2 linked regions of the Ammoniphilus sp. CFH 90114 genome follow. The protein of the gene in region 2 binds, or shares a complex with, the protein of the main gene of each other region. Links are inferred from orthologs where the notes say so. Each region holds a gene or a part of one and is shown on either strand. Other genes may lie near its edges.

Region 1 (11,441 bases), on a different replicon or contig from region 2:
CTCACGACTGCGCTCTAACTCAGGGTCTGGGATCGGAATAGCAGATAATAGAGCTTCAGAGTAAGGATGAAGTGGTTCAGCATATAAAGTCTCACTCTCAGCCAACTCTACCATTTTACCAAGATACATAACCGCAACACGATCACTAATGTGTTTTACCATGGATAAGTCATGAGCAATAAATAAATAAGTTAATCCCATTTTATTCTGAAGCTCTTTTAACAGATTCACCACCTGAGCCTGAATAGATACGTCAAGGGCCGAAATGGGCTCATCACAGATGATAAACTTCGGTTCAACGGCAAGCGCACGAGCAATTCCGATACGTTGACGCTGACCCCCACTGAATTCGTGAGGAAAACGATTTATATGCTCAGGGTTCAAACCTACTAATTTTAAAAGTTCCTGGATACGCTGTTTGCGTTTTTCTCCAGTAGCTAATCCATGAATATCAATCGGTTCACCAATAATATCTCCCACCGTCATACGAGGATTAAGGGAAGCATACGGATCTTGGAAAATCATTTGGATCTCTTTACGCATTTCCTTTAATTGCTTAGGGGATAGCTTTTGGATGTCCTTCCCTTCAAACAGTACTTCTCCTTCCGTTGCATCGTACAAACGAAGAATGGTTCTACCAGCTGTTGACTTACCACATCCGGATTCTCCAACAAAACCAAGGGTCTCCCCGCGATGAATGACAAAGTCTAGGTTGTTTACTGCTTTAACAACGGAATCACCAGCATTAAAGAACTTTTTTAAGCCCTTTACTTCTAATAGTACTTCGCTATTCTTTTGTTTTTGTTTATCTTCACGAAGTTGTACTGACATCGCTTTTCACCCTCCTTCATCTGCTTGCGTAACTCTCACAAGCGTGTTCTAGCCCACAGTGGGACAATCTGTATTTTTACTTACTCAGACCCGACCGCACTAGGGTTGACTTCTTTAGCCATAGGATGGTTCAACCAGCAAGCAGCTTTATGGGTTTTACTCATATCCTCCATTTGAGGGTCCAGCTGAGTACAAACCTTCATAGCATAATCGCATCGTGGAGCAAACGCACACCCTGTTGGTGGGTTTAACAGATCTGGCGGAGTTCCAAAGATCGGAACAAGTTCCTCATCCTTTTTCAAGTCAAGGCGAGGTACTGATTTGAGTAAGCCTTTTGTATACGGATGTTTAGGAGAGTAGAAGATTTCATTCACTGTACCTGTTTCAATGACCTGTCCTGCATACATAACGACGACACGGTCACAGGTTTCCGCTACTACCCCTAGATCGTGAGTAATCAAGATAATAGATGTTCCTGTTTTCTCTTGAAGGTCCTTCATAAGATCCATGATCTGCGCTTGAATCGTTACGTCTAAAGCTGTTGTCGGTTCGTCGGCTATCAATAATTTAGGCTGACAAGCTAACGCAATCGCGATCATCGCACGCTGACGCATTCCCCCGCTAAACTCATGCGGGTATTGCTCAACACGAGCCTCGGGATTAGGAATTCCAACCAGGCGAAGCATTTCAATCGCTCTTTCTTTTGCTTCCGCTCTAGAGAGACCTTGATGCTTAACTAAGCCTTCCATAATTTGTCGCCCAATCGTCATCGTTGGATTAAGGGAAGTCATTGGATCCTGGAAGATCATCCCCATATCTTTTCCTCTGACTTTTTCCATCTCTTTATCGGATTTCTTTACGATATCTTCGCCTTGGAAGAGAATTTGACCCTGCTTGATTTGACCCGGAGGCATCGGGATCAATTTCATAATCGTTTGGGAGGTTACGGATTTACCACAACCAGATTCCCCTACAATGGCGACAGATTCCCCTTTGCCCACGTGAAAATTCACGCCACGAACGGCCTTTACTTCTCCTGCATACGTATTAAATGACACATGCAGGTCTTTGACTTCGAGGATTTTTTCCATTTCCTTATTTCACCTCCGATTATTTACGTAGACGAGGGTCTAGTGCATCACGCAATCCATCACCCAGTACGTTAAAGGCTAACATCGTGATACTGATAAAGATGGCTGGGAAAAATAAACGCCATGGATAGTAGCGAAGAGCTCCAAGACCATCACTTGCCATCGTACCCCAACTTGCAATGGGTGCTTGTACCCCTAGACCCAAAAAGCTCAAGAATGCTTCGGTAAATATCGCACTTGGCACCGTTAGAGTCATCGTAACAATAATGGGACCCATTGCGTTTGGAATCAAATGTTTGAATAGTATACGAGATGCACTTGCACCTAGAGAACGAGCGGCAAGAACATATTCGAGTTCTTTCAATTGAAGAATCTGACCTCTTACAATACGGGCCATTCCAATCCATCCGGTAATCGTCATAGCTACAATGATCGTGAATAATCCTTGCTCCATTACAACCATTAGCATGATTACAACTAGCAAATACGGAAGTCCGTTAAGAATGTCGGCAAAACGCATCATGAGATCGTCCACTTTACCGCCCTTAAAGCCGGCAATACCACCCCAGATAATTCCAATAATTAAATCGATAACAGCAGCAGTAATCCCGATAAATAAAGAAATACGTGCACCATACCATACTCGCGTAAACATATCGCGTCCCAAGTCGTCTGTACCAAACCAGTATTCTGCACTTGGTGCTAAGTTTTTAAGTTTTAAGTTCGTATCATAGTAGGTATAACCATTGATAGAAGGGCCAACTGTGGCCATAATGGCAAGGAAAACCAAAATCCATAAACCTACCATGGCTAATTTATTAGCTTTTAAGCGTCTCCAGGCATCTTTCCAGAAAGAAAGACTTGGCCGCGTGATTTCCTCTGCTTTGTTTAAGTCTTTTTGGACCGGTTGGAACAAGTCCTTCGTTAATTTCACTTGTTGTGACATGATCTATTTCCCCTTTCCGGAGAGTTTAATCCTAGGATCTATGATTCCGTAGAGGATATCTACCAACAAAATCATAAATAATAGAATTACACTATAAAATACGGTTGTACCCATAATAACCGTATAGTCACGGTTGCTTATACTTGTCACGAAGTGACTTCCGAGACCAGGGATACCAAAAATTCTCTCGATAACAAACGTCCCTGTCAAGATACTCGCGGACAAAGGCCCTAAGTACGTAATAACAGGCATTAGAGCATTACGCAATGCATGAACAAAAGTCGTTTTAAATTTGGTCAGTCCTTTTGCTTTAGCTGTTTTAATATAGTCTTGAGCTAATACTTCAAGCATATTGGAACGAGTCAAACGAGCAATAAAGGCCATCGGTAATGCTGCTAGAGCAAAAGCTGGCAATACGATCTGTTCAATCGAACCCCATCTAGCAACAGGGAACCATCCCAATTTCATAGCAAATATATATTGAGAGAACGTAGCTAAGATAAAGCTAGGCACAGAAATCCCTAGAACGGCAATGACCATAGCCGTATAATCCTGCCACTTATTGTGGTATAGAGCCGCAATCACACCCAATATCAATCCAAAACTTATAGCAATAAATAAGGCCGAAAGACCGAGTGTAAAGGAGACGGGAAAACCGTCATTAATAATATCATTTACTGTTCTTGCCTTATATTTAAATGATGGACCTAGTTCCCATGTTACAACGGATCCCAAATATTTCACATACTGCACATGTATAGGATCATTTAATCCATAATGCTCCATCATCGATTCCAAAATCTCTTTTGGAACAGCCTTCTCTGAAGTAAAAGGATCTCCAGGTATTGCCTTCATTAAGAAGAACGTGGCGCTGATAATAAGGAACAAAGAAAGAAACACAAATATTAAACGTCTTAATAAGTAGCGTGCCACCATTACACCTCCCATAAAACTTTCTGTTAATTCGACAACATTCGACTTTTCAGCTTTTCCCCAAATAGTAATCAAGGTATATGGCGAGTCCAAATAAGACTCAGCAACATATACCTTGAACACGCAACTTAGATGTTAACCATGATGTAGTACGCCTTGTAAGGCTGTTGTAATGGGGCTTTTATATTTGCGTGTTGATCTAAGCGGATCCTGAACACTCGCTCAATTACTCTATCATGTTCATTCATCTTAGATCAACACTAAAGAATTACCAGTCTAGATTATTCAATATAAGCGTACTTATAGTCTACATCTCCCAAACCATGTAGAAGGACGCCTTTTACTTTGTCATCCTTCACATAAGATTTGGTGTAGAAATAGATTGGTGCAATTGGCATTTCATCCATCAGAATTTGTTCAGCTTGAGCTAGAATTTGCTTACGCTTATCTGGATCAGCTTCAACTGCAGATTCGCCTAGTAAACGTTGGAAATCAGCATTTTCCCATAAGGTATCGTTGTTTCCGCCGTACTTATCTTTGTAAAGTTCTAAGAAGTTGATTGGATCATTAAAGTCTCCCAACCATCCCATACGTCCAACTTGGTAGTTTCCGCTATGCATTTCTTCTAGATATACTTTCCATTCCATATTTTCAAGTTTCACGTCAATACCAAATGCTTTCTTCCATTGGTCTTGGATAGCTTGAGCTATTTTTTGGTGACTTTCACTTGTGTTGTAGCTTAGTGTAACGTCCAATTCTTCCTTGGTCATCCCGAGCTCTTGAAGTCCTTCATCAAATAATTTCTTAGCAGTTTCTAAGTCGTTATCCTTGAAGTAGCCTTCATTCTTAAGTCCCATGGTTGGAGGAACCGCACCCATTGCAGGGATTTGATCTGCCTGCGTAACGTTGTCAATGATGGTTTGACGGTCCATTGCATAAGCAAAAGCTTTACGCATCTTAACATTGTTAAATGGTGGTTTTTCCGTTTGGAATTTATACCAGTAAGTTCCTGCAATTGGATAGATATTTAATCTACCTTGGTCCTTAAGTGTCGGAATCGCATCAGTTGGCAGGTCAGATGTTGGTGCACCAGCCCAATCCAATTCCCCATTCTCAAACATGTTGAATGCTGTAGCATGATCTTCAATCATAGCAAAAGTAATACGGTCAAGTTGAACTTTATCAGCATCCCAATATTGATCATTCTTCACGATTTCAGCAATATTGTTATGTTCCCACTTATCTAATTTAAATGCACCGTTTGATACATACTTATCCGTTGCATCATTCGCCCAATCTTTGTTAGCCTCTACAATATTCTTATTAACAGGCATATAAGTGTAGAAAGCAGTCAATTCTAGGAAGTAAGGAGTTGGATTCTCTAATTCTACAACCAATGTTCTCTCATCAGTAGCTTTAATTCCAACTTCGTTTACATCCTTGATTTCGCCCTTGTTAAATTTCTCCGCATTCTTAATTACATAGAGCTGGTAAGCATAGTTTGCTGCTGTTTCTGGAGCAAGGACGCGCTCCCACGCATATTCGAAGTCATAAGCAGTTACAGGGTCACCGTTAGACCATTTTGCATTTTCACGGATGGTGAAAGTGTAAGTCTTAAGGTCTTCGGAAACCTCAATTTTTTCAGCTGCTGCTTCATGAGGATTTTCATCTTCTCCAATACGAGTAAGACCCTCAAACATTTGGCGAATTAATGTTCCGGAAGTACTATCTTCAGCAAGACCTGGATCGAGCGTAGGAGGTTCGCTGTTGATGTTTAGACGCAATACTTGAGGTGCCTTATTCTCTTCTGTCGCACCTTGATCTGCGGGCTTGTCAGTGGATGGCTGAGCTGTGCTTCCGCCTCCACATGCTGTCAACACTAGGCTTGAAACCATAGCTGTAGACATTAACTTAACCAACGTCTGTTTCTTCATGTTGTGAGTACCCCCTAATGATTTTTGTTTGTGTTTATACTTCATCTCGCATCAAATCGGGTAACTAGTCGTCACAATCATCCGGTCTGATAAAAGAGAAAGAATCCTTGTACTGTTTTAACTCGATGGATACATCGGCAGAAATGATACCCTCAATCTTGGAGAGGTCATGGTTTACGAATAAAACCAACTCGTCATTCGAACGGAAGTAAGCTTGAATAATCAGATCATTGCGTCCTGAGAAAGCTCCGATAAAACGTACAGAAGGAAAATCTCTTAATTGAACGGCTACTCGTTCTTGCAGTCCTAATTGTGTCTTAATTCCAATAATGGCCTGAACGTTTAACCCTACTTTATTCGGATTGGTATGGATGATAAATTCAAACACTTCTTCTTCCTGCATCTTGTTAATGCGAGCTCGTATTGTCCCTTCGCTCACCTCTAGCAATTGAGCCATTTCCGTATAGGAACGGCGTCCATCCTCTTGTAACAACTGCAAGATTTCAAAGTCTAAACGATCTAGTTTTTTCATCATTATTTCTCCACTGTTATCCTTAACGTTTTGAGGGCCCCCGCGCATAAATACGATTATATCATTTTCTTCAATAATTTCTACGCATTTCGTAAAAAAAATAAATAGAACCAATCCTGATTTTATATAAATTCATATAACTGTATTTTTACTTAATATCAAAAAACAAAACTTTTGTTTCATCTGAATGTAAGCGATGTCACACGAATAAATATTAGTTCTCTGAATCTTAGAACTTTACGATCGAGATAAAAAACGTGCACCTCAGAGCTAGAAGTGCACGTTTTCATTAACATTATTGGCAATATTCTTCGATATTCGCAGGAATTATCTACGCTATAATTCTTTCACAATTCCTTTTACTAACCCTAAAAATTTTTCTTTGGCTTTTTCTGCGGTTTCCATTACCTCTTCATGAGTAAGCGGCTGAGGCAATATTCCTGCAGCCATATTGCTTATGCAAGATATTCCCAAAACCTTCATCCCGCTATGGCGCGCCACTATGACTTCCGGCACCGTAGACATTCCCACAGCATCTGCACCAAGCATACGCAACATCCGAATCTCAGCCGGGGTTTCATAGCTAGGTCCCGTTAACCCTGCATATATTCCTTTTTTCACTTCAATCCCTTGCTCTTTCGCTACTTGTTCAGCTAATTGAACAAGCTCTTTAGAGTAGGCCTCTGACATATCTGGGAATCGTACGCCCAACCTCGAGTCATGTGGACCGATCAGCGGATTTCTACCTGTCATATTGATGTGATCTTCAATAAGCATCAGTTCCCCAGGTTCAAAGCTCGTATTGATTCCACCTGCGGCATTTGTAACTAAGATTTTCTGAACCCCTATCGCCGCCATAACCCGTACAGGAAAAGTCACCGTATCTAGAGAATACCCCTCGTAATAATGGAATCTACCTTGCATGGCCACGACCAGCTTTCCGTTCAACTGTCCAATAACCAGTTGCCCCTTATGTCCTTCCACGGTGGAGGTGGGGAAATGAGGGATCTCATGATAAGGGATCGCAATAGGATTTTCAATTTCATCAGCAAGTACGCCGAGACCCGACCCGAGAATAAGTCCGATCTCTGGAGCCTCATGAAGTTGGGCAAGAATATATTCTTTTGTCTCCTGAATTTGCTCTATAGTTTGCATCTTATAATCCTCCTAGGTTCTTAAGAAAACTATTACCAATTTCCGGCTTCGTAATGCCAAAGTTTTCTGCTACTGTAGCACCAATATCAGCAAAGGTCTCACGAATACCCAAATTCTCTCCTTGGGTCATTCCAGGATGAACACAAAGGATGGGAACATATTCCCTTGTATGATCCGTTCCCGGATGCACAGGATCATTGCCATGGTCCGCGGTGAGAATGAGTAAGTCGTTCTCTTTTAACTTCCCTAGAATTTCTGGCAGTCGCTCATCAAACTCAACAAGTGCTTGTCCGTAACCCAGAGGGTCTCGGCGATGTCCGAACAAGGCATCAAAGTCAACTAGGTTTAAGAAAGCAAGACCTTTAAAATCCCTCTCCATTACCTCAAGCAGTTTATTCACACCATCCATATTGTCCTTGGTCTTTACAGAATCGCTAACTCCTTCACCCGCATAGATATCTGAGATTTTACCTATGGCAATGGAATCATACCCGGCTTCGAGTAGGCTGTTCATCACGGTCTTTCCTGGTGGCTTTAACGAATAATCTCGGCGGTTGGCTGTTCGTTTGAATTGACCAGCTTGACCTACGAAGGGACGAGCAATGACTCTTAATACAGGAAAATCGCTATCTTCCATTGTAAGCTCTCTAGCCACTTCACAAATTTTATAAAGCTCGTCTAGAGGAACGACTTCTTCATGGGCAGCAATTTGAAAGACCGAGTCGGCTGATGTATACACAATGACATCCCCTGTGTTTACATGCTCCTCTCCTAATTCTTCAATGATCTCTGTACCTGAAGCAGGCTTGTTTCCTAATACACCACGACCAATTCGCTTAGAAAAGGCCTCAATCAATTTTGCTGGAAATCCATTTGGGTATGTATGAAAAGGAGTAGATACCTTGAGGCCCATGAGCTCCCAATGCCCCGTGCTCGTATCCTTGCCTACTGATACTTCAGCCATCTTGCCGTAGTGCGCTTGTGGCGCCGCCAGGGCTTCAATTCCTAGAAGCGGTTCGATGTTTCCTAGTCCCAATGCTTGCATATTAGGAACTTTTAGTCCATTCATCTTTTCAGCAATATGACCTAACGTATGAGAACCTTTATCCCCGAACTGATCAGCATCAGGCAACTCGCCAATGCCAACGCTATCTAATACAATTAAAAAAATACGACTAAACAATCTGTTTTACCCCCTGAACAAATCATATTTACTTTTTTCATTTTCCCCAACTCATTCACATTTTACCGAAAAAGAACATTATAAATGTTCTTGTCCAGGCAGACAAAAAAACGCTCGGAATCGAAACGATTGACCCACACCTAGGTCTCTTCCGAAGAGCGAAATATTCAAGCCCTTGGGTGTGCCTTTGAATAGACTTCCCGAAGCCTCGGCTTGGTAATTTGTGTATAGATTTGTGTAGTGGAGATATCGGCATGACCCAGCATTTCTTGGACCGACCTTAAATCTGCTCCATTCTCTAGGAGATGAGCAGCAAAGGAGTGTCTTAACGTATGAGGCGTAATGTCCTTACTAATATTCGCCTTGTCGGCATACTTCTTAATCAGCTTCCAAAACCCTTGTCTAGACAGTCTCTTTCCTTGTTGATTCAGGAATAACGCTTGTTCATCCTTATCCTTAATAAATCCAGGTCTTCCCTTTAGTAAATAACTCCCTAGTGTATCAATGGCATATTTCCCAAGAGGAATAATTCTCTCGCGATTCTTGTTCGTACACTTGACATAGCCAAGTTCTAGATTAACCTCTTCCAGATCAACGGCTAACATCTCAGACACCTTAGCTCCTGAAGCATAGAGAAGTTCAAGCATTGCTTTATCTCTTAATCCTGCCGGATCATGAAGATCAGGCGAGCTCATTAATCGTTCAACCTCGTTTACGGTTAAAATCTTAGGTAGCTTCTTCTCTACCTTCGGCGATTCAAGATGAATAGTAGGATCTCTATATAAAACTTGTTCTCTTAGCAAATATGAATAAAAGGATCGAATGGATGCCAAGTGCCGAGAGATAGTAGAGGCAGCTCGACCCTTCTCTTTTAGGTAATAAAGAAACTGAGTCAGATCGTCTTCCTTTACTTTTTTCAGGTCGAAAACATGTTTGGATTCCAGGAAGTCAACGTAGAGAAGAAGATCTCTGCGATAAGAGTCTATCGAATTCTTAGCAAGTCCTTTCTCTGTTTGCAGGTAGGTCATAAACTGATTCAACCATGTTTCCATTGCGGTTCTCCTTTATTGGCAGATTAGAATTTGTTAGATGTCTCGCATTCTTTATCTGCATAAGTGCAACATTTTCTAATAGAAGTATTCCACTTCCCTCTTTTATTTTCCTGCATGACCTTCGGATTTTCTCATTCTCCGTACCAATAGAATAATTTGAGCCTTTCAATCGCTCCATATTCTGTTCTGGGATACAGGTGATCTTCCACTTTCATCACCTTCACCGCCCTTCCTTCTGGCTTCCTATAAGGATTGCTTGGTTTTATTACATCCGAGAAAAAGGATATTACACTAAAAAAGATAAACGTCGTTACGACAAAGATGATAATCAGTCTGACTCCTTCAAATAATCTTCGAAAAGATATAAACATAACCCACCGCCCAATTCCTTTCGGACAAGATTGATTCATTTTTATTCCTATTATGGGCGAATTATACATATTAGAAACAAAAAAAGAATCGCTAGGCGATTCCCTTCACATTTCTATTCCGCTTCACCTTGGCAGCGATGACATACCCCATGGAAAGTTAAGCGGTGATCTGTAATTCTAAAGTTAAAGTCTCTTTCTACAATTTCTTCAACCTCATCGAGCAGATCATCTTCAATTTCATCCACTGTACCGCATTGTACGCATATAAGATGGTGATGGTGGTGTGCCTGGTTCTCTGCTCGGAACTCGTATCTCGCTACACCATCTCCAAAATTTATTTTATGAATGACTTTAAGCTCGCTCAATAATTCCAATGTTCGATAGACGGTAGCGAGGCCAATTTCAGGGGCCTTCTCCTTAACAAGCAAATACACATCTTCTGCACTAAGATGATCTTCCTCATTCTCCAATAAAACTTTGACCGTGGCTTCCCGCTGGGGTGTCAGTTTATATCCATGTGAATGCAATTGTTGTTTAATCCGGTCTATTCTTTCTTCCACGTCTATTCCTCCCCACAACTTGAACGCCATTGTCTATTTGTCGTCCTATCCGGCCACAAGTACTCGGTTATCACTTCATCCATTATAGAAGAGGCACGTAAAAGAAGTCAAATATGAAATTTGCTCATGGGCAAGACTCTATCATTTCATAACATGGCTGACAATTTGCTTCATGATCTGGGGAGAAACAAAAGCTTCGAACATGGAACTCACACTCAGTAGAACTCCCATGAATACAATCAACGCCGAGTATCGGAGGAAATGTTGGTAAATAGGCTCCCCTCTCCTTAAAAATCGAGAACGTATCAGCCGAAGAGAAAAGGAGATGCCAGCCGTGCCTACAATAATAATGGCTGGAATCGCGATAAGGTTTTGCGGAAGAACGGACAAACCCGCGAGTACGAGGCCGTTCCAGCTCCATTGGTTCACGAGAAACCCTACGGTAAAGCCGATTACTAATCCTTTGAGAAACACCATAACCAGAATCACTGGAAGCCCAATAATAGATAACCCTAGAATCCACATGAACCCAATGTATTTCAGATGGTCCCCTATGGAATGTTGGAAAGCTATTCGAGGATTCGTATCCGCTCCCTGATGCATTACTTGAAAAAACTCCCCAAGATATCCTGACAGCTCTTGCTTTTGTGTGAGGGACAAGGAGTTTACAATAACAGAGCCAAAGCTTACCCCCATGGTAAAGAGGACAATAATGAATAGGTAGAGAGAAAGGTTTTCCCTAAGATGCAATTGTATAGTTTGTCCAAATTTACTTTGCCGCATCCTATACCTCCCAAAAATCCGCTGTATCTGTTGGTTTATATATTCACTGTATGCGAACGGACAAACAGAT
Region 2 (11,419 bases):
TCATTAGTATTCTCCATAATTCGACATGAGTACAGACGAACAAAGCATTCTGGGCCATTAACCCAAAATGCTTTTCTTATTTAAAACGAAAAAAACTGCCCATCTCTGAGCAGTTATGTTCCCTCCCTCATCGGTATCGCTTATGACTATCCACAATCATTTTCGCTCGTTTATCTGCTTTCTTTTCGTGTACAACGAAGACTGCATGTATGGCTCCTGGAAACCAAAAAAACAGCGTCAAGACCAAATTTAATATGGCCTGAAATGGTTTTCCACATAGTAATACAGCTACCGGAGGAAGAACAAGAGCAATGAGATACATCATCCATGATCACTCCCCTTCCTTTCATATTAGTATGTATTACGGATGAGGGTTGTTCCATGTTTCAACCAGATGGGCCCAATTTATCATTAATTAGAAAGTTAACAATTGACATAAAACATTCATTACTTTATCATCACAATAATTACTTTTTACTTTAAGGATGAGGCTAGTGCTAGATCAACATGCAACATTTCATTATCTACGCCGCAAGATCTTTTTACTTCTTGCTGCCTTAACGCTGTTTGTCATTGGTGTTATACTCTCCACTCTACTTGGACCTGAACATATCCGTTTACTAGATGCTGTCTGGATGGTAGAGGTTACGCGAATGGCCAACCCTCTGCTCATCTCCTCTATCTTTGCTGTGGTTTTCAATACCGCTCAGTCATTACCCCATTATTTGGGTTTGTTTTTGTTCTGTGAAGTCATCTCAACCTCGATCAAGCGTCGTTGGCTGGCTGTTGTTGTCCCCTTACTCTTCCTATTGATTACTCATAGTCTGTTATTTCTATACTTCCCTAATGACTTTTATTATAGCGGTTCAGCTGTGCTGCTCATTCTGGGAATTATAGCTGTTAATCAAATAGGTAGAGAGTTGCCTGGTATTGGGTGGAAGATTCTTATTTTATTTCAATATCTACTAGCTATTGAATGGTTAGATATGGTGAAATGGCTGACAAGCTTTGGGTTTGGTACCCGTCGGATCTCCCTTAGAATTAAACAGTTAGCTGAAGCTTATGGAGTAGACTCGGGACTAAGCCTCTTCTCACTCTTGCTGTTTTTTGTTCTCCTCTTGTCTGCAGGGATTACCTGTCTTCTCATTCGCATGATGAAGCATACAGAACAAGAGAAACTAAGGGTCCAACAGGTTAAGTTAAAGATGGCTCAAGCTCGTTCAGGTCAAGAGGTTCTTTTCCTTGTTCATGATCTTAAAACCCCTCTCACCTCTATTAGAGGGCTTAACTCTCTTGTTCAGTTGAGGGCCCCGGACAAAAAGGTCGAAACCTATTCCGAGAAGATCGAACAGTCAATCGCTCATATGAACAGTATGATTTCAGAGATTCTATTTGAAGAGAAGAGAACACTCGTCAGTGTACACGAAATCATTGATACGGTTCGTTCTACCCGATCCGGAGGATCACTAGGCTCTTTTGATGTCGATGTAAAAGGGGAGATGCCTCTCCTCTACGTCAACAAAACTCGAATCGTTCGCACCCTTATTAATTTACTAAATAACTCTTTTGAATCGACAGTAGATGTTCCTAATAGGAAAGTCGGGCTGCTTGTGGAGCGCTCAAGGAATGAAGTTCATTTTTCCATTTTTGATAATGGAAAAGGAATCTCTCAAGAACATATCAAAAAAATCTGGGATCTAGGCTTCTCTACCAAGGATTCAGCCGGTGCGGGCCTCGCTTTCGTAAGACAGGTCATTGAAGGCCACCAAGGAAAACTTACGGTTCGAAGTACAGAAGGGGAAACGGTGGTTACCGTCATCCTACCTAAGGGGGAAGCTCATGACGAAAATACTCATTGTGGATGATGATCCAATGATTCGCTATACCTTACAAGAAATATGTGAGTTTGCGGGCTTCGACTCCCTAGCTTTAGAAAATGGAAAAGAGGCTTGTGAACGGTTTAATGAAGACGAATTCGAAGTGGTTTTAGTAGACTACTATATGCCGGAGATGGATGGTCTTGAGACTGTAAGAGCCTTGAGAGAGATGAGCGAGCAGGTACCGATTCTTGTCTTGACCGTCGATGAACGCGAAGAAACCGTTCAAGGTTTCTTTGAAGCAGGCGCCACCGACTTTTCGCTAAAACCGGTTCGAGCCCCTGATTTGATTTCACGTTTGAACCTGCATCTTGAGCTTTCCTCCATGAAGCGCCACCAACAGAATAAGCGTCGCGAGGTATGGGTTACCAAGGGAATTAGCGAAAATACGATGAACCTGATCGTCCAGTTTCTCAAGGAACAAACTCAGCCCGTAACGATTGAGGAAATTACAGAAGGGGTTGGTTTAGCCTATCCGACCGTCCATCGCTACATCGCCCAATTAATGGACGAAGAAGCCGTGGAAGTAATTCCTCATTATCGTAAGGTGGGGCGACCTAAAAATCAATATTTGTGGAAAACAGCAAAAAGCTAAGCCCATCGGCTTAGCTTTCATTCATGCAAGGAGCTACCTCTCATACCTAACCTTACCACCTACAATCGTCATCACGACTTTCGTAGAAAGCAGCTCATCAGGGTGGGACGTAAAGATGTCCTTCGAATACACCGTCATATCCGCCCACTTCCCTCTTGTGATCGTTCCTTTCACCGTCTCCTCATTGGTAGCGTAAGCACCACCCACCGTAAACAGTGTCACAGCCTCCTCAATCGTTAACTTCTCGCTCGGGTTCCAGCCTGGATGGTCTTCACCTGGGGCCTTACGGGTCACCGCTGCGTGAAGGCCTAGTAGAGGGTCTAGCGGCTCGACAGGAGCATCCGATCCTCCTGCACAGATGATCCCAGCTTCCATCATCGTCTTCCACACATAAGAATAATGAGCCCTTTCTTCTCCCAAACGATCATATAGCCATGGGAAATCCCCTGGTACAAAACGAGGTTGAAGGTCAGCCATTCGGCTTGGGTGCTTTAATCGCTCCAACAAATCGGGTCGTATTACGGAAGTATGAATCAGTCGATCACGATACGCAACAGGCGCGAACTGATCGAGTCCATCAAGTGTTATTTCTAATGCCTTATCACCAATGACATGGACAGCAATCGGCATTTGGTGCTCCCTCGCCCCACGAATAATTTCGGTTAAAGCCTCAGGATCATGGACAGGATAACCTACCATGTTGGGGTCATCTTGATATGGAACAGACATATAAGCGGTTCTTCGCCCTAGTGCACCATCCGCAAAAATCTTTAGCGCACCTATCTGTAAATAGGGGCTTCCATACCCTGTGTACATTCCTGCTTCCTTCAATGCTTTCAAGTAAGGATAATAGATAAGGAGATTCGTCCTTAATCCGACTCCCTCTTGATGAATAAGCTCATCATATATTCGGTAAGTCTGCTCAAAACCACCTAAGTAACGTAGATCCTCTGTATGCACACTAGTTAATCCTAGCTCTAAGGACAGCTCCATGGCTTGTTTAACAGCCTGCTTTAATTGGTCATAACTTGTTTCTGGGATGTATTTTCTAATTAATTGTGACGCCGTCTCTAAAAACAAGCCCGTCGGTTTACCTGTTTGCGAGTCCACCACAATCTCTCCACCGGAAGGCACCTCTATGCCTGGATGATAATGACTGATCTCTAAAGCCCTATGGTTTACTAGAAAAGCATGACCACAAACGCGTGTCAAGAAAAGAGGACGTCCCAAGGAAGCGGCATCTAATTCTTCTATGGTTGGCAAACCACTTCCATCCTTAAAAAGATTCTCATCCCAGCCCCTGCCTATCACCCACTCATCAAGAGGAGTTTGTTCAGCCTTTTGTCTAACGGAAGCCAACAGTTCAGCTTTTGACCCAAACCCGGACAGGTCCAAGTGAAGCAGCTTCAAGCCAATACTAGAAATATGCAAGTGACTATCAATCAAACCGGGCGTAACCGGGTGATTAAGCAAGTCGATGGTTACGGCATTAGGACTTCCCCACTGAAGCAGCATGTCCTTTGTACTGCCAAGGTCAATAATGCGCTCATCCCTCACAACTACAGCTTCGACTAAAGGAAGATTCGGATCTTGCGTATAAATTTTTCCGTTTATAAAAATGGTTACAGCCACCTTCTATCCCTCGCTTCCATTATTTATAAAGATGACAGGCTACTTGATAGTCCTCACTCACATACTCTAATTCAGGTCTTACACTCTTGCATACTTCCAGCACTTTTGGACAGCGAGGAGCAAAGGCACATCCAGCGGGAGGGTTGGCTGGTGATGGCACATCCCCACTCAAGATGATTCGCTCCTTCTTTTCCAACGGATTGGCTACCGGCACAGCCGATAATAAAGCTTGCGTATAAGGATGAAGCGGTTCTGAATACATGTTTTCAGTCGGTCCCATTTCCACCATACGACCCAAATACATGACGCCTACGCGGTTGCTAATATGTCGGACGACGGAGAGATCATGAGAAATAAAGATATAGGTCAATTCAAATTGCTCTTGCAGATCCTGGAGTAAATTCAAAATTTGCGACTGAATGGAAACATCAAGCGCGGATACCGGCTCATCAGCGATAATCAGCTTAGGCCGCAAGACGAGTGAACGGGCAATCCCAATCCGTTGACGCTGACCTCCGGAGAATTCATGAGGATATCGCTCCGCTTGCTCTGGGCGCAATCCGCAAACCTGCAAGATTTGGTAGACCTTTTCTTCCACATTCTCCTTCGTTGCAAGATGATGCGCCAGTAGCGGTTCTGCGATAATATCCTTTATTTTCAAACGAGGATTCAAGGAAGCAAATGGGTCTTGAAAAACCATTTGTATTTCCTTGCGCATCCGCCTCATTTCTTCCCTAGAAAGCAACCTGAGGTCCTTGCCTTCAAACAGGATTTGTCCTTCTGTTGGCTCCAAGAGGCGAAGAATGGTGCGCCCTGCCGTTGACTTCCCGCATCCTGATTCCCCTACGATTCCCAGCGTTTCCCCGCGCTTCACATGAAAGGAGACATCATCGACGGCCTTGACATAACCCGTCACCTTATTCAATAGGCCCCCGCGAAGTTCAAAATACTTTTTTAAATGATTAACTTCCAGTAGCGTGGAGCTCTGCATCGGATTTTCCCTCCTTCTCATACAACCAACAACGGCACTGATGGCCTTCTTCTACATACACGAGGCTTGGTGGAGCCGTCTTGCACTTGTCGACGGCCTCCGAGCAGCGTGGATAGAAACGACAGCCTTGAGGCATCTGCGTAAGGGCTGGAACTTGACCAGGGATCGGAGTCAATCTCTCCTTCTTTTGATCTAGTTGAGGGATCGACTGCATCAATCCTCGTGTATAAGGATGTTTAGGACGAGTAAATAAGCTGACCACATCCGTTTCTTCCACCACCTGCCCGGCATACATCACAAGAACTCGATCACACATTTCGGCCACTACGCCTAGGTCGTGCGTGATCAAGAGAATCGATGTCCCCGTTTCTTCCTTCATTCTGCGAATCAGATCCAGAATTTGAGCTTGTATGGTCACGTCGAGCGCGGTTGTAGGTTCATCCGCAATCACAAGCTTCGGCTGGCATAATAAGGCCATTGCAATCATAATCCGCTGTCTCATCCCACCGGAGAGTTGATGCGGATAATCTTTCATGATCTCCTTCGGCCTTGGAATGCCCACTTTCACTAACATCTCTATAGCAAGAGCCTCAGCTTCTTTCTTGCTCATCTTTCGATGTAATAAAACCGCTTCCGCCAGCTGTCTGCCAATCGTAAAAACGGGATTCAAAGAGGTCATAGGCTCCTGAAATATCATCGATATTTCATTTCCGCGCAGATTACGAATTTCTTTATCGGACATTTTCAGTACATTCTTCTGATCAAAGGCAATATCGCCTTCTACAGTACATGTTGGCTCGCCTGGCAGAAGACGCATGATAGAAAGGGAGGTAATCGATTTTCCACATCCTGATTCTCCCACTAGTCCTAGAGTTTCTCCTTCACGCAGATGAAAAGAAATGCCGGACACCGCTGTAACTGAACTTTCTTCTGTACGAAAGGAAATTTTCAAGTCATTGACTTCAAGCAGCTTCTTCATTCTTTCCACCTCTAATCCTTAATTCTTGTATCCAGCGCATCCCTTACCGCATCTCCCAGCAAGTTAAAGGCCAAGCATGTAATTAATATGGCTAAACCCGGGAAGATGGCAATATGAGGCGAGGTCGTCATATACTGTCGTCCAGCGCTGAGCATGGTGCCCCATTCTGGCGTCGGTGGTTGAGCTCCCATTCCAAGAAAGGATAGAGAAGCAGCAATTAAGATTGCTGTACCAATCCGCATGGTGAAGTAAACCATCACGATAGATAAGGTACCAGGAAAGATATGTTTCCAAATAATCGAGCGATCACGAATTCCCATTGCGCGTGCCGCTTCGATGTATGTCATATTTTTCAAAGATAACGTATTTCCTCTGACAATCCTTGTGAAAATAGGAATGGTAAAGATTCCTACCGCGATAATAACGTTCGTCATCCCAGGTCCAAGAAGAGCAATGATTGCAATTGCTAACAGGATTCCTGGAAAAGCAAACAACACGTCGCATGCCCGCATTACCATGGAATCATACCATCCTCCATAATAGCCCGCACTTAGACCAAAGAACGTTCCAATGACAGCTCCGCCTAATACAGACAAAAGCCCAACCGCCATCGAGATTCGAATCCCATGGAGCAGACGGCTAAATACGTCTCGGCCAAACTCATCCGTCCCTGCCCAATGCTCTACCGTAGGGGATAATAAAATTTTATCGTAATCAGGCTCTGTCGGATCATAAGGGGCAATGAATGGCCCAACGACAGCAAGGATCATCAATGATAGAACAATGAACAACGAGATCATGCCAATACGTTGCTTAGAAAACCTCCTCATGAAGCGACGCATAGGAGATTCCTTCGATGTCCCTCCTATGGAAGGAGAGTTTATCGGTGCATCGGTCGTCATCTCTACTTGAGACATACCCCTCACTCCTTTAACTTTGCAGGCGAATTTGTGGGTTTAAGACGGCATAAACCACATCAACCAAGAGATTAATAAGTAAGAACTGTAAGGCGAAGAGCAACATTTCGGCTTGTATGACCGGGTAATCTCGGAACTGAACCGCTTCGATCAGCAGTCTCCCCAACCCCGGCCAAGAGAAGACCGCTTCCGTTACTACAGCTCCTCCTAATAGAAACCCAAACTGTAGTCCTGTCATCGTAACCACAGGGATCAAGGCATTCCGAAGAGCATGCGACCAAACCACAAGCCTTTCTCTTGCCCCTTTCGCTCTTGCTGTTCGAACGTAATCCTCGCGAAGCGCTTCAACCAAACTAGATCGGGTGAACCGGGCAATGACCGCCGCGACCCCAGACCCTAAGGTGATAGCAGGAAGAACCACATGCCAAAAGGAGCCTGTTCCTCCTGTAGGGAACCATCCTAACCTCACGCTAAATACTTCAATTAACATGAGACCTAGCCAAAAGGAGGGAATCGAAATCCCAGTCACGGCTGCAAACATCGTCACTTGATCCTGCCACTTCCCTCTTTTGGTAGCTCCAATCACTCCAATTAAAACACCGGCAAAAACGGCCCATACCATACTATAAAAGGTCAGTTTCATCGTCGGCCAGAATCGTTCGGCAATCATATCTACAATAGGTTCCTGTGTTCGATAGGAATCACCGAAATCCCCTTTCAAGGCACCCGTAAGAAAGTTCCAGTATTGTTCATAAAGCGGCTTATCCAGCCCAAGCTTGATTCTCGTATTCTCCACATCTTGGTACGTGGCCTCTGTTCCAGCAACCATTCTTGCAGGATCTCCAGGAAGCATATGCAAAAACATAAAAGTGATAAAGGATACAATCAGCAAAATAGGAATCATCCCAAAGAGCCGCCTGCATATGTAAATAAACATATTCCTCCTCCTTTATTAGAAAAGAAGAGGTTCAAGATCTCGCTTGAACCCCTGCTTGTACTATTTGAATTCAACACCCTTAACATCTAACTGAGTTCCTGGCATAACGAAGGCTCCGTCAATATTGGCTCTCTTTCCGAGGACGTTATCCACCGCAAACATGAACAACCAAGGTGCATCTTCTACAATCGTTTTCTGAGCTTCCGCATAAGCGGCTAAACGCTCTTGTTCGTTGTTAGAGGATAGACCCAGCGCAATGTTCTTTTCTACTTCTTCGTTCGTGTAGTACCCGACGTTATAACCAGCAGGAGGGAAATTGTCCTTTGTCAACAACGGTCGCACTCCCCAATCAATTTCACCCGTAGAAGGTGACCATCCTGTTGCATAAGAAAGCATTTTACTGTCCTTCGCCTCTACATACATTTGGTTAGATAGCGTACCTTCTTCCATCGGCTGAACATTAGCATTGACTCCGATTTGCTTCCATTGCTGCTGAATAAATTCTGCTATTTTAATTTTTTCGGTAGAATTGTCTACCCAAATCGTTGTTTCAAATCCATTCGGATGTCCCGCTTCGGCAAGCAATTGCTTTGCCTTTTCTAAGTTGAAATCATACATTTGTTGCTTTTGGAAGCCCCATATCATAGGAGATACAACGGATTGAGCTGGGGAAGCAAACCCTCTCATAACCACCTTTACTAAAGCCTCTTTATCCACAGCATAGTTAAGCGCTTGGCGTACTAATTTATCATCAAACGGTTCCTTCGTGACGTTAAAAGCTACATATCTACTAAATAAAGACGGTGACTTCTCGACGATGATATTGTTGTCCCCTTTAACCGCTTCTGTTTGCTCTGGTGGCAACGGATAAACAAAATGAGCTTCTCCCGTTTTTAGCATGGCTACTCTTGAAGCCGCTTCTGGAACCGGCTTGAATACAATGCGATCTACCTTAGCTGCGTTGGCTGCGTCCCAGTATCCGTCAAACTTCTCAACGATTGTATGTTGAGCATCTTTCCACTCTACAAATTTGTATCGACCTGTACCTACGGGTGCACGATTAAGTCCCTTGTTATTTTCTGCGATGGCCTTTGGTGAAATCATCGCAGCAGATGGATGGGCAAAGGTTTGAACAATAGCAGCGAAGGGCTTGTTCAAAATGACCTTTGCAGTATATTCATCTACCACTTCAACCGATTCAACAGCAGCAAATAAAGAGGCCCGCTTCAAGCGATTTTCTGGATTTTTTAATCTATCAATATTAGCCTTCACAGCTTCAGCATTAAAATCCGTGCCATCATGGAACTTAATGCCCTTCTTTAATTTAAATGTAAGTGACTTCGCATCTTCCCCCATCTCTGGCATGGATTCTGCTAGTACTGGATGCATCTTCATATCTCTATCAAAATCTAATAGACCTTCATACATCGTTTTAGTAATAGAATAAGAGACGTTTTCCTGAGAGTCCTGTGGATCCATCGTGGTCGGATTGGCATCTTGTGCAACAATAAACTCACTTGGTTTAGCTGGACTAGCTGTTTCTGTCCCCCCTGTTGAGGTGTTTGCAACCGGTTCCGTTTTGGAACATCCCACTAGAAATACACTTGTTGCAACGAAACAGGCCAGAGTTCGTTTGACCCACTTGTTCTTTATCATTCATTTTCCCCCTTCTCTTAATTTTGTAATAATTATATAAATTGTTAGCGATATCATAAACAGATAAAAAAGATAAAAAAAGATAAAAAGAGATTAGAAGACAAAACTCATCGGTTTTGTCCCCTAACCTCTAGTAAATGAACTACTCTTGCCCAGCAGCTCCAATGACCTTCGCTTGCTTAGCTTCCTCAGGCAGAACGATACTATCTACCTGGTTAAAGTCAGTATACGTGCCGCTCATTTTCATTTCCATTCTTTCTATCGGTTGATTTGGCATCTCAGCAAGCTCTAGGTCCATCTGCATGGAAAGCTTAGTCGGAAGCTTCGTCTCCAGATCAAACCACATGAATCCCGACATTCTCAATTCTTCTAATCCGGTTTCTTCCATCATGGCAGCTGGCATCTCTTGACCCGAGAACAAGTTGCCAGCAAGACTCAACATTTCCTGCATCGAAGTAAACCTTCCTTGCAAGGATACCTTTTGCATCTCTTTTCCATCGATAACCTCGGTTCCTAAGTCACGATAGAAGACATATTTGTTATTCATTTGTTGGTTGTAAGCTACGCTATTTTTTTGCATCTCCATCATTTGATCAAAAGTAAACGGGAGTTCGCTGCCCATCTTCATCCATTCTTCTTGGTTGGTTTCAGGATTCAGCATCTTCATATACATGCCGTCCTTGACGAAGTATTGCTCCATCTTCATTTCCGTTTCCCCTGTAGTAAGAGGCTGCGGCAGCTTGGAGTTGGAGACGATTCGGAAACCCTGGTCCTTCTTGAATTCCATCTCCATCTTCATTGTCATGTTGAGTGTGTTCATCGGAGGTGCTTCAGGAAGTCCTTGGCTGAGAACCATATTCATATCTTGAGTCATATTCGCTTTAAAAGAGTCTTGTTTATCCATCACTTCGGATGACTTGATGACCCATTCGTGGGCTGTTGGATCACTCACTAAAGCCTTCTGAATCGCTGCCTTCGCTTCATCTAATGTAACCATGTCGTGCGCAAACGAAATGCCATAATCATTTTTTAGGACTTCTGGGTTTGTTCCGAGGATTTTCGCAATAATAATATAGGCTTCATTGGCTTTTAGTGAATTTTCTAATCGAACTGTTCCATCTCCGTATCCATAAATGACTTTACGCTCCTTCATGACACGAATGGCATGAGCATAAGGAGAATCTGTGGACACATCTTGAGGAAGAACGGCATTTTGATCCTGTAAAGGTAATTGAAGTTGATCAACAATAGTATGTATGAAAGCTCCTCTAGTAACGATGTCTTGTTCTGTAGAGTTTGCCGATACACTTCCTGATCCTATGAATGTCCCTGCTAGTAGAGTCGTTGATAGGGATAAAGCAAGTAATCTTCTTTTCATAAAAAAAGCCTCCCGTCGTTTAGTCTTTATGTTATACGGAAGATTTTAGGAAAAGTTTCCTTTTTAACTGCAAATATCCACCCCCGGAATGCAAATATCCCCTCCCATTTTGCAAATATAGTAAAGGAGTTCCCCTCTCTACCTCGAATTGATAAATATCACCCTAAAAGGAGGTTTATAGATGATTAAAAAACGAAGAAAATACCCATTAAAACTTAAAAAAGCACATGCTCTGCTTCGACGACTCCATCCTTTGCACCCGACTAGACTAGAGATCGAAGAGGATTTGAAAAAAAACCACGCGGGCTTCCGAGGAGAAAAAGAATTAGATTATCATCTAGGCTTTCTACCTCAAGATGACTACTTCATCTATCAAGGTCTGCAGCTTCCAGGATTCCAAATCGATTGTCTAGTCCTATGCTCCCGCTTCGCTGTTATTATTGAGAGTAAGAATTTT

Evidence for each region.
Region 1: the proteins of EIZ39_RS20885 (region 2) and EIZ39_RS06745 are in contact, whole or in part, in a cryo-EM structure (PDB 8Z21), measured with the Escherichia coli proteins. The link is inferred for Ammoniphilus sp. CFH 90114 from one-to-one orthologs.

The regions. Positions count from the first base shown.
Region 1 is NZ_SDLI01000002.1:400,058-411,498, reverse strand. The notes cover bases 1,837-4,815. They hold EIZ39_RS06745 (ABC transporter permease), read right to left. Parts: upstream 3,802-4,815; coding sequence 2,872-3,801; downstream 1,837-2,871. Other genes in these bases: EIZ39_RS06740 (peptide ABC transporter substrate-binding protein), read right to left, coding at 4,083-4,815; EIZ39_RS06750 (ABC transporter permease), read right to left, coding at 1,942-2,868; EIZ39_RS06755 (ABC transporter ATP-binding protein), read right to left, coding at 1,837-1,922. Outside these bases: EIZ39_RS06760 (ABC transporter ATP-binding protein), read right to left, coding at 1-831; more of EIZ39_RS06755, read right to left, coding at 912-1,836; more of EIZ39_RS06740, read right to left, coding at 4,816-5,735; EIZ39_RS06735 (Lrp/AsnC family transcriptional regulator), read right to left, coding at 5,800-6,267; EIZ39_RS06730 (purine-nucleoside phosphorylase), read right to left, coding at 6,604-7,422; deoB (phosphopentomutase), read right to left, coding at 7,424-8,605; site-specific tyrosine recombinase XerD, read right to left, coding at 8,773-9,657; EIZ39_RS06715 (DUF4227 family protein), read right to left, coding at 9,789-10,028; fur (ferric iron uptake transcriptional regulator), read right to left, coding at 10,142-10,588; spoIIM (stage II sporulation protein M), read right to left, coding at 10,730-11,371. UniProt on the Escherichia coli protein: Part of the ABC transporter complex OppABCDF involved in the uptake of oligopeptides and of the ABC transporter complex MppA-OppBCDF involved in the uptake of the cell wall murein tripeptide L-alanyl-gamma-D-glutamyl-meso-diaminopimelate.
Region 2 is NZ_SDLI01000011.1:95,096-106,514, forward strand. Bases 4,071-7,027 are described here. They hold EIZ39_RS20885 (ABC transporter ATP-binding protein), read right to left. Parts: upstream 6,075-7,027; coding sequence 5,067-6,074; downstream 4,071-5,066. Other genes in these bases: EIZ39_RS20875 (amidohydrolase), read right to left, coding at 4,071-4,104; EIZ39_RS20880 (ABC transporter ATP-binding protein), read right to left, coding at 4,124-5,095; EIZ39_RS20890 (ABC transporter permease subunit), read right to left, coding at 6,086-6,976; nikB (nickel ABC transporter permease), read right to left, coding at 7,005-7,027. Outside these bases: EIZ39_RS20860 (YqaE/Pmp3 family membrane protein), read right to left, coding at 128-325; EIZ39_RS20865 (sensor histidine kinase), read left to right, coding at 495-1,865; EIZ39_RS20870 (response regulator), read left to right, coding at 1,840-2,472; more of EIZ39_RS20875, read right to left, coding at 2,506-4,070; more of nikB, read right to left, coding at 7,028-7,928; EIZ39_RS20900 (glutathione ABC transporter substrate-binding protein), read right to left, coding at 7,989-9,584; EIZ39_RS20905 (DUF6612 family protein), read right to left, coding at 9,727-10,962; EIZ39_RS20910 (nuclease-related domain-containing protein), read left to right, coding at 11,144-11,419. UniProt on the Escherichia coli protein: Part of the ABC transporter complex OppABCDF involved in the uptake of oligopeptides and of the ABC transporter complex MppA-OppBCDF involved in the uptake of the cell wall murein tripeptide L-alanyl-gamma-D-glutamyl-meso-diaminopimelate.